4 regions of the Photobacterium sp. S4TG1 genome follow, and region 4 is predicted to be linked to each of the others. Evidence: predicted binding sites of a transcription regulator. Region 4 holds the regulator's gene; each other region holds the start of a gene.
What was found. The regulator PurR, encoded in region 4, represses purine synthesis genes. The targets are predictions, from matches to a motif close to TNANGNAAACGTTTNCNTNA.

Region 1 (2,214 bases), on a different contig from region 4:
TTCATCAAAAATAACGTCATGGCAGTAGAAATATACTGAAAGATTTTACGCGTACGTATTCATAAAACAAATAAATTTAAATATAAAAAACCCGCGTTTAGTACGCGGGTTAATAATAGTTAACTAACGAATAAAATCAGCTTAAATAGCCCAGCCTCCGGCATAAAACACCACTAATGCGATAGCAATAATAACCGTACCGATATTTAAACGTTTAAAGTCACCTGACACAATACGTCCAATAACCAAGCTTACAAAACCAAGCATAATGCCAGTCACAATATTGCCCGTTAAAACAATAAAGACAGCACATAATAATCCAGATAACGCATCAACAGAGTCGTTCATATCTAGTTTACTTACATTACTTAGCATCAATAAGCCCACATACATTAAAGCGGGTGCCGTTGCGTAAGCAGGCACTAAATAACTGAGTGGTGCTAAAAACAACATCAGCACAAATAGCAATCCAACGGTTGTTGCCGTTAGACCTGTTTTACCACCTGCAGCAGTACCCGCAGCTGATTCAATATAAACAGCCGCAGGAGAGCCACCTACAAAGCCAGCAAAAATACTACTTACTGAATCTGCCGTTAACGCTTTGCCACCACTAATAATATTACCACGCTCAGTCAATAAGTTCGCTTGTCCTGCTACTGCACGAATCGTACCCGTCGCATCAAAAATAGCTGTCATAACTAGTGCTAATACTGTCGGTAGAATCACAGGATTAAGTGCCCCCATAATATCCAAAGATCCAACTAAAGAGCCGTCCCCGCCCAGCGTAGGTAAAGCAAAGAAACCATGATATTTCACATTAGGATCAAAAATGAGACCAAAGATAGAAATAGCAATAATAACCAATAAAATACCACCGGGAACACGGCGTTTTTCAAGTCCTAGAATGGCCGCTAACCCCACTAATGACATAATCACAGGTAATGACATAAAATGACCAAAAGCTACGGGTAAACCGGCTTGCGGATTCTTAATAACTAAACCCACTCCATTAGCAGCAATCAATAACAAAAACAGTCCAATACCAATACCAGTACCATGTGCAATTCCCGTTGGCATATTTCTCATGATCCAGCCACGAATACCTGTCACTGTAATGAGAGTAAATAATACGCCCATTAAAAATACGGCGCCAAGAGCCACCGGAATGCTGACGCCTTGGCCTAGTACTAAGCTAAAAGCGGTAAAGGCTGTGAGTGATATTGCACAACCGATAGCCATTGGTAATCTTGCCCACAATCCCATCAATAACGAACCAAAAGCAGCAACTAAACAGGTTGCAATAAAAACGGCACTTTGGTTAAAACCAGCAGCACCTAACATGCTTGGCACAACAATGACTGAATATACCATTGCTAAAAAGGTCGTTAATCCTGCAATAACTTCTTGTTTAACACTACTACCACGCTCCGATATTTGAAAATAACGATCTAAACCGTGAGTTGATGAACTTTGGGGATTGGATGTATTGTCAGCAGACATGATGTCTTCCTATAATTTACTGGTTTCAAACCGTTACTACTGGCTGTAAGTTATCACCACCGCCACGCAAACGTTTACGTTCTCAAAAAAAAGAAAAGGCTGAAGTGATTATCTTCAACCTTTCTGTAATCTTTACCCATGGATGATACCTAAAAACTAGCCTTTCCCGCCACTATAAACTGATTTTTTTTCATTTTTTAAATAGGCTATATCTAACTACCATAAAAATCCCTCATCGTAGAGATGAAAAATATTACCCTTAAAATTGTGATAAACATAACATACATGCCATACAGTAGCAAATTAATAGAAAATAATTCCAATTAACCTTACTATAAGTAATGATTATACAATTTTTTTCTTTACAACTAGTCGTATACTCAGCGGCACGAACAAAAAAATACTTTTAACTGATTATTGACTCTGCAAATATTTCAATTTGCTTTATCCGTAATTTTTGACTCTTTGATATAGAGCATTAGGTGATTGCAATGAAACATACACTTTGGCCTGCATTTATTGATGTTGTAAAACGCGATGTTGTACCTGCTCTTGGCTGTACTGAACCCGTATCCGTTGCATTAGCAGCAGCAATTGCCGTAAATAAACTCAATATTAATCACCAACAAATTACCGGAATCGACGCTTTCGTATCGGCTAATTTAATGAAAAATGGTATGGGTGTAACGGTTCCTGGAACGGGTATGGTTGGAT
Region 2 (2,214 bases), on a different contig from region 4:
TGCTTGTTGTGCTTTAATGTTGCAAGCTTTTTCAAAGCCCATATCAGAGCCAAAGCCACCTTCAGTCACCGTAAACTCACTTAATTTAAGTGCGATTTTATCGGCGATGATTGATGAGTTACCGTGAGCAATATTGGCAAAAGGTCCAGCATGAATAAGCGTTGGAACACCTTCTAAAGTTTGCATTAATGTCGGCTCAATCGCTTCACACATAGTGACAGCCATTGCGCCTGCAACTTGTAGATCTTCTGTTGTAACTGGCTCGCCGTCAAGGTTATAAGCAACCACGATTTTTCCGATACGTTGACGCATATCGGCTAAATCTGTGGCAAGGGCTAAAATTGCCATTAATTCAGAAGCGGCAGAGATATCAAATCCATCCTGGCGTTCAAGGCCATTAATGGTTTTTCCTGGTTCATTTTGACCAACTGTAATCATACGTAACGCACGATCATTGTGATCCATTACTCGCTTCCAGCTAATATTATTAATATCAATGCGTAGTGCAGGTAAGCCAGTATGAGCACTAAAACCGTCATAACCTAAACGTGATTCATGGTACAGACGGGCGTCTAATGCAGCAGCTGCTAGATTGTGTGCTGCCGTCACTGCATGAATATCCCCCGTTAAGTGTAGGTTGAGCTTTTCCATTGGCGCCACTTGGCTATAACCGCCTCCTGCAGCGCCGCCTTTAATTCCAAATACTGGCCCCATTGATGGTTGGCGAATACAAGCAAATACAGAGCGTTTAATTTTAGCCAACCCTTGCGCTAAACCAATGGTTGTTACTGTCTTGCCTTCGCCAAGTGGCGTTGGAGTAATGGCTGTTACCAGAATAAGCTTACCTTCAGGCTTGTTATTTAATCGTTTTAAAATGGCGGGTTTTACTTTCGCTTTTAAACTGCCTTGAGGCGTAAGATCTTGTGCTTCAATACCGGCATTGAAGGCGATGCGATCAATGGGAGTGAGTCGTGTTTCACGGCAAATTTCGATGTCGCTTTTCATGAGAGCTTATTTCCTCATAGGCAGATAGAGTAATACTAAGGCTGATATTTAACGCTTTTTTAACTGCAAATCTGTCTTTTTGCATTAACGCAAACGTTTGCTTTTGGTTTATACCATAATTTTATCATGGATAAATATCATTTTATGGTTTTTTTATAGGGACTATTACTATTTAGTGGAAGATAAAGAGATGATGTTTTTAGTTTTTAATGAAAATGGAATGTATTATTCCATTATTAGTTGTTGGTTGTTTTTTGCTCTCCATTTAAAGTAGGCAGCATATAAAAAAATGACCCTGATCAAGTAGGGTGTAAATTTAGTAAAGGAAGTTATGATGCAAGAACCTGTAACTAAGTGGAAGTATACAGTACCAATCTCATTGTTAATTATGGTGTTGTTAATCTCTTTTCTTGTCACAATTTTACCGTTGTCACGATAAATACTATTTTATCTTTTCAGTTTAAATAGAAAAGAGCGACTTATCTAACTCCCTTGAGAATAAAGATAAGCCGCTCTTTTTTTGTATTAATAATGCCGTTATAACGACTTAATACATAACCTTTTTGCCATAGCTCGCAAGAATATTCTTGATGTTTTCCATGGTTTCTTTTTTCGGTGGCTTAACACCAGCTAGTGGGTATTCAAAGCCCAGCGCTTCCCATTTGTGTTCACCAAGCTGGTGGTAGGGCAGCAGCTCAATTTTTTCGATGTTATCCATGTCTTTAATGAACTCACCTAATTGGTGTGCAGATTGTTCATCATCAGTGTAGCCAGGTACAATAACATAACGGATCCATGTTTTTTGACCACGTTGGTGTAGGTAACGTGCAAAATCAAGCACGCGTTTATTTGAAACACCAACCAAGTTCTGGTGAACGCTATCATCCATTTGCTTAAGATCAAGCATAACAAGATCTGTTGCATCTAACACTTCATCAACCACATCAGTATGTTTACGAATGTAGCCGTTAGTATCAAGACAAGTATGAATACCATCGGCTTGTGCAGCGCGGAAGAAATCGCGGACAAATTCTGGTTGTAGCATTGCTTCACCACCAGAGGCGGTAACACCACCACCAGAAGCATTCATGAAGTGACGGTATGATCTTGCTTCATGCATTAATTCTTCAATAGTAGCTTCACGACCGTCATGAGTGTCCCATGTGTCACGGTTGTGACAGTATTGGCAACGCATTAAGCAACCTTGCA
Region 3 (2,214 bases), on a different contig from region 4:
CAGCAATACAGCTATTTTTGATGACGCCATTAGCGCAATTATCAATTATCGCTTGTAAATTACTGCCATTTCCTGAGATTAAGACAACGATATTATGCATAGCTTTAGTTAATCTCTACTTGCTCTTCACCCGCAGTTGCCGTTGCAATGTTACCAAGCAACCATGCGTTTTCGCCTTCTGCTTGTAAAATTTCAATAGCTAATGCAGCCTGTGCGCTTGGTAATGCAATCACCAAACCGACACCACAGTTGAAAGTACGGTACATTTCATAGGTATCGACATTGCCTGCTTGTTGTAACCAATTAAAAATCGCAGGCCATTGCCAGCTATTACCATCAATAACTGCTTTCGTTCCTTGTGGTAATACGCGAGGAATATTTTCCCAGAAACCACCACCAGTGATATGAGAAATAGCGTGGATATCGCAATTTTCAATCATCTTTAATGCTGATTTTACATAAATTTTAGTTGGAGTTAATAAGTGCTCAGACAGTGTTTTACCGTCAAGTTCTTGATTAAGATCGGCTTGAGATACTTCTAGAATCTTACGTACTAATGAATAACCGTTTGAGTGTGGACCGCTAGAGCCAACAGCAATTAGGGCATCACCTGCACTAACTTTAGAGCCATCAATAATGTCTGCTTTTTCAACGACACCAACACAAAAGCCGGCAACGTCGTAATCTTCACCGTGATACATGCCAGGCATTTCAGCGGTTTCACCACCAATAAGTGCACAGCCTGATTGAATACAGCCTTCACCAATACCGGTAACAACACTTGCAGCTGTATCAATATCAAGTTTACCTGTGGCGTAATAATCTAGAAAAAATAGAGGCTCAGCGCCTTGTACAATTAGATCGTTAACACACATAGCGACTAAATCAATACCAATGGTATCGTGCTGTTTTAGATCCATAGCAAGGCGAAGTTTAGTACCGACGCCATCAGTACCAGAGACTAAAACTGGCTCTTTATACTTTGTTGGTAGTGAACATAAAGCACCAAAACCGCCAATACCACCCATAACTTCAGGGCGATGAGTTCGTTTAACTACGCCTTTAATACGGTCAACTAACGCATTACCAGCATCAATATCAACACCAGCATCTTTGTAACTAAGAGAAGAGTTTTTGTTGCTCACAGATGATCCCTCAAACGTATTAAAGTAAAAAACCAGCGTATAATAGCAGCAGTCCTCACACGAGAGCAAACGTTTGCGTCAATTTGTTGTAGCAATTAAATTTTAATCAATTACGCATTTGATACTATCGGCAATCGATTGGCTTGGTATATAATGCTGCGATTTTTTTATTTTTTTATAATTTAGTTCCCAGGAGTCGAGATGAAAGTCGTTGAGGTGAAACACCCACTGGTTAAACATAAGATTGGTCTTATGCGTGAAGGTGATATTAGCACTAAGCGTTTTCGTGAATTGGCAACCGAAGTTGGTAGCCTACTAACGTATGAAGCGACTTCAGACTTCGAAACAGAGAAAGTGATGATTGAAGGCTGGAATGGTCCAGTTGAAATTGATCAACTAAAAGGTAAAAAAGTGACGGTTGTGCCAATTCTTCGTGCTGGTTTAGGAATGATGGATGGTGTATTAGAACATATGCCAAGTGCACGTATTAGTGTTGTTGGTATCTACCGTGATGAAGAAACACTAGAGCCTGTACCATACTTTAATAAGTTAGCATCACATATTGATGAGCGTATTGCACTGATTGTTGATCCAATGCTAGCAACTGGCGGTTCAATGATTGCAACGCTTGATCTATTAAAAGAACATGGTTGTACTCAATTTAAAGTATTGGTACTTGTTGCTGCACCTGAAGGTATTGCAGCGCTAGAAAAAGCACACCCAGACGTAGAGCTATATACTGCTGCTATTGATGAGAAGCTAAATGACAAGGGTTATATTGTTCCTGGTCTTGGCGATGCTGGTGATAAAATCTTTGGTACTAAATAATTGTAGTATTAAATATCGCTGATATAAAAACCGGACTTATTAGTCCGGTTTTTTTATTTAGGGCAATAGCTTATAAATAATAACGACAGTCATTACAGATGTTCAGTATCCTCAACTTGCATACTGGCTGTGTTCTCACCTAAATCATGCGGTAAGATCAGGTTTAATAAAATAGCGACTATGCCACAAAGGCTGATACCTTGAAGACTAAATTCACCAATACCAAATGCCATTCCACCAA
Region 4 (2,214 bases):
GTGCCGCGGTTATCATCGTATTACATGATCTCAACTTAGCTGCGCAATATGCCCAACGTATGGTCATCATTCAACAAGGTAAGATTCAAGCTGATGGATCACCATGGCAAGCATTACAACCTGCAATAATTAACAACGTTTACGGTTGGCAGGTTTCTGTTCATCCTCATCCTGTTCATGGTTATCCTTACCTACTATCCTAGTATTAATGTGCATCATTTTTTTAATTGGCTGTTGTAAATTTCAGTAAAATTGCTGAAATTTACGTTTTTTTGTTGATAGTTATCAAATAATTTACTCCCAGACAATTGAAAAGTTGCACTACGCGTAACACTCAGTAAAATGTGAACGCAAGCGATTACACTTGAAAAACATGCAATAATTATAAAGCCGCGAATAAATGCGGCTTTTAGTGTTAATACTATTTAAGTATGTAATAGACACATTATTGGTGCCAAATTGAATAATTAACGGGATACTTTACGCAAAAAGATGGAATTATATTCATCTCAGTAATTACTCAATTTGGTACCTCACGATTAGCTAGAAACATCTCTAGCACCCATTATTAGAAGAATAAATATGGCAACCATTAAAGATGTTGCACGTATGGCTGGTGTTTCAACGACAACAGTTTCACACGTGATCAATAAAACACGCTTTGTCGCAGAAGCAACACAGAAAAAAGTACTGGCAGCCGTTGAAGATCTCAATTACGCACCAAGTGCTGTTGCTCGCAGCCTAAAATGTAACACTACACGCACCATTGGTATGCTGGTAACTAAATCAACCAACCCTTTTTTTGCTGAAGTTGTACATGGCGTTGAAGAGTACTGCTACCGTGAAGGTTACACGCTGATTCTATGTAACACTGAAGGTAACCTTTCTAAGCAGCATGATTATTTACGCATGCTTGCCGAAAAGCGTGTGGACGGTTTATTAGTGATGTGTTCTGATCTTGATCAGAGATTACTGGATCTACTTGAGCGTCAAAAAGACCTACCAATGGTGGTAATGGATTGGGGCCCAGAAAGCCCGCATACCGATAAAATTCAGGATAATGCTGAACAAGGTGGCTACATTGCGACTAAATATTTTATCGAACATGGCCATACTCGTATTGGTTGCTTGTCTGGCCACAACGATAAATCAACATGTCGTGAACGCCTAAAAGGCTTTAATAAAGCAATGGCAGAAGCAAACTTAGCGGTTAACGAAAACTGGATTCTTGAAGGTGACTTTGAGTGTAATTCAGCCGTTGAGGCTGCTGAGAAGTATATTGCAATGACAGATCGCCCAACCGCCATTTTCTGTTTCAATGATATTATGGCAATGGCACTGATCAGTACTTTTGAACAAGCAGGGTTACGCGTTCCCAATGATATTTCAATTATTGGCTACGATAATATTGATCTTGCCCCTTACTTCGCACCGCCACTAACGACTATTCACCAACCAAAGCGTCGTTTAGGTAAAACAGCCATTAAAATTTTAATGGAGCGTATGAAGAATAAAGATCATGAACCTCAAATCTTTGAAATGACACCTGCTATTGTTGAGCGAAAGTCAGTAAAAGATTTACGCTAACATTACTTCCCCGCTTTTATGAGCCAATATTTTTATTGGCTTTTTTCTTTTATTGTTAATGATTTACGCTCAAAGCTTCTACAAAATATCGACAGACCTCAAAAACATGAGCAACCTCACAGATTCATCAGCTTTCGTTAATATTAAAACTTACCTTTTTAAAAGATCGAATATAATACTCCCTGTAGATACATATAATAGTAAGCAAAAGACTTACAAATTATAAATAATACTTTTATATTGATAATATTATTTATAAAGTAATACATGGACGATTTAGAGTAGAAAAATTCTTTCGTAAATAACTTTAGAAATAAAAGTCAATTTACGGCTACTTTAATGTTAGGTGACACTCATTTATTCACCGAGTAGAAGTATGGACAAACCAATATTAAAAGATTCATTAAAATTATTAGACCATTTAGGTAATGTTAAATCGCGTTCTATGTTTGGTGGCTTTGGTATTTTCGCAGGCGAAGCAATGTTCGCACTTGTGGTTAATAATAAACTTCACCTTAGAGCAAACGCTCAAACAGAAGAGGAATTTAAACAAGCAGGATTAGAACCGTACATTTATAAGAAACGTGGGTTTCCTGTAATAACTAAACATTACGCTATTCTTGATGA

Region 1: VXS03_RS04720 (NCS2 family permease) is a predicted target of PurR. The motif match lies at 1,563-1,582, and genes of this name have one in related genera.
Region 2: VXS03_RS14745 (formate--tetrahydrofolate ligase) is a predicted target of PurR. The motif match lies at 1,091-1,110, and genes of this name have one in related genera.
Region 3: purM (phosphoribosylformylglycinamidine cyclo-ligase) is a predicted target of PurR. The motif match lies at 1,207-1,226, and genes of this name have one in related genera.

Annotation. Positions count from the first base shown of each region.
Region 1 covers NZ_JAYXUH010000002.1:250,878-253,091, reverse strand. The annotation lists gene VXS03_RS04725 (choloylglycine hydrolase family protein) at 1-5, opposite strand, end outside; gene VXS03_RS04720 (NCS2 family permease) at 142-1,500, opposite strand; gene VXS03_RS04715 (L-cysteine desulfidase family protein) at 1,992-2,214, shown strand, end outside.
Region 2 covers NZ_JAYXUH010000013.1:89,191-91,404, reverse strand. The annotation lists gene VXS03_RS14745 (formate--tetrahydrofolate ligase) at 1-1,005, opposite strand, end outside; gene pflA (pyruvate formate lyase 1-activating protein) at 1,553-2,214, opposite strand, start outside.
Region 3 covers NZ_JAYXUH010000025.1:15,073-17,286, forward strand. The annotation lists gene purN (phosphoribosylglycinamide formyltransferase) at 1-100, opposite strand, end outside; gene purM (phosphoribosylformylglycinamidine cyclo-ligase) at 105-1,145, opposite strand; gene upp (uracil phosphoribosyltransferase) at 1,347-1,973, shown strand; gene VXS03_RS19160 (uracil-xanthine permease family protein) at 2,066-2,214, opposite strand, start outside.
Region 4 covers NZ_JAYXUH010000004.1:182,431-184,644, forward strand. The annotation lists gene VXS03_RS07780 (heme ABC transporter ATP-binding protein) at 1-203, shown strand, start outside; gene purR (HTH-type transcriptional repressor PurR) at 583-1,587, shown strand; gene VXS03_RS07790 (TfoX/Sxy family DNA transformation protein) at 1,964-2,214, shown strand, end outside.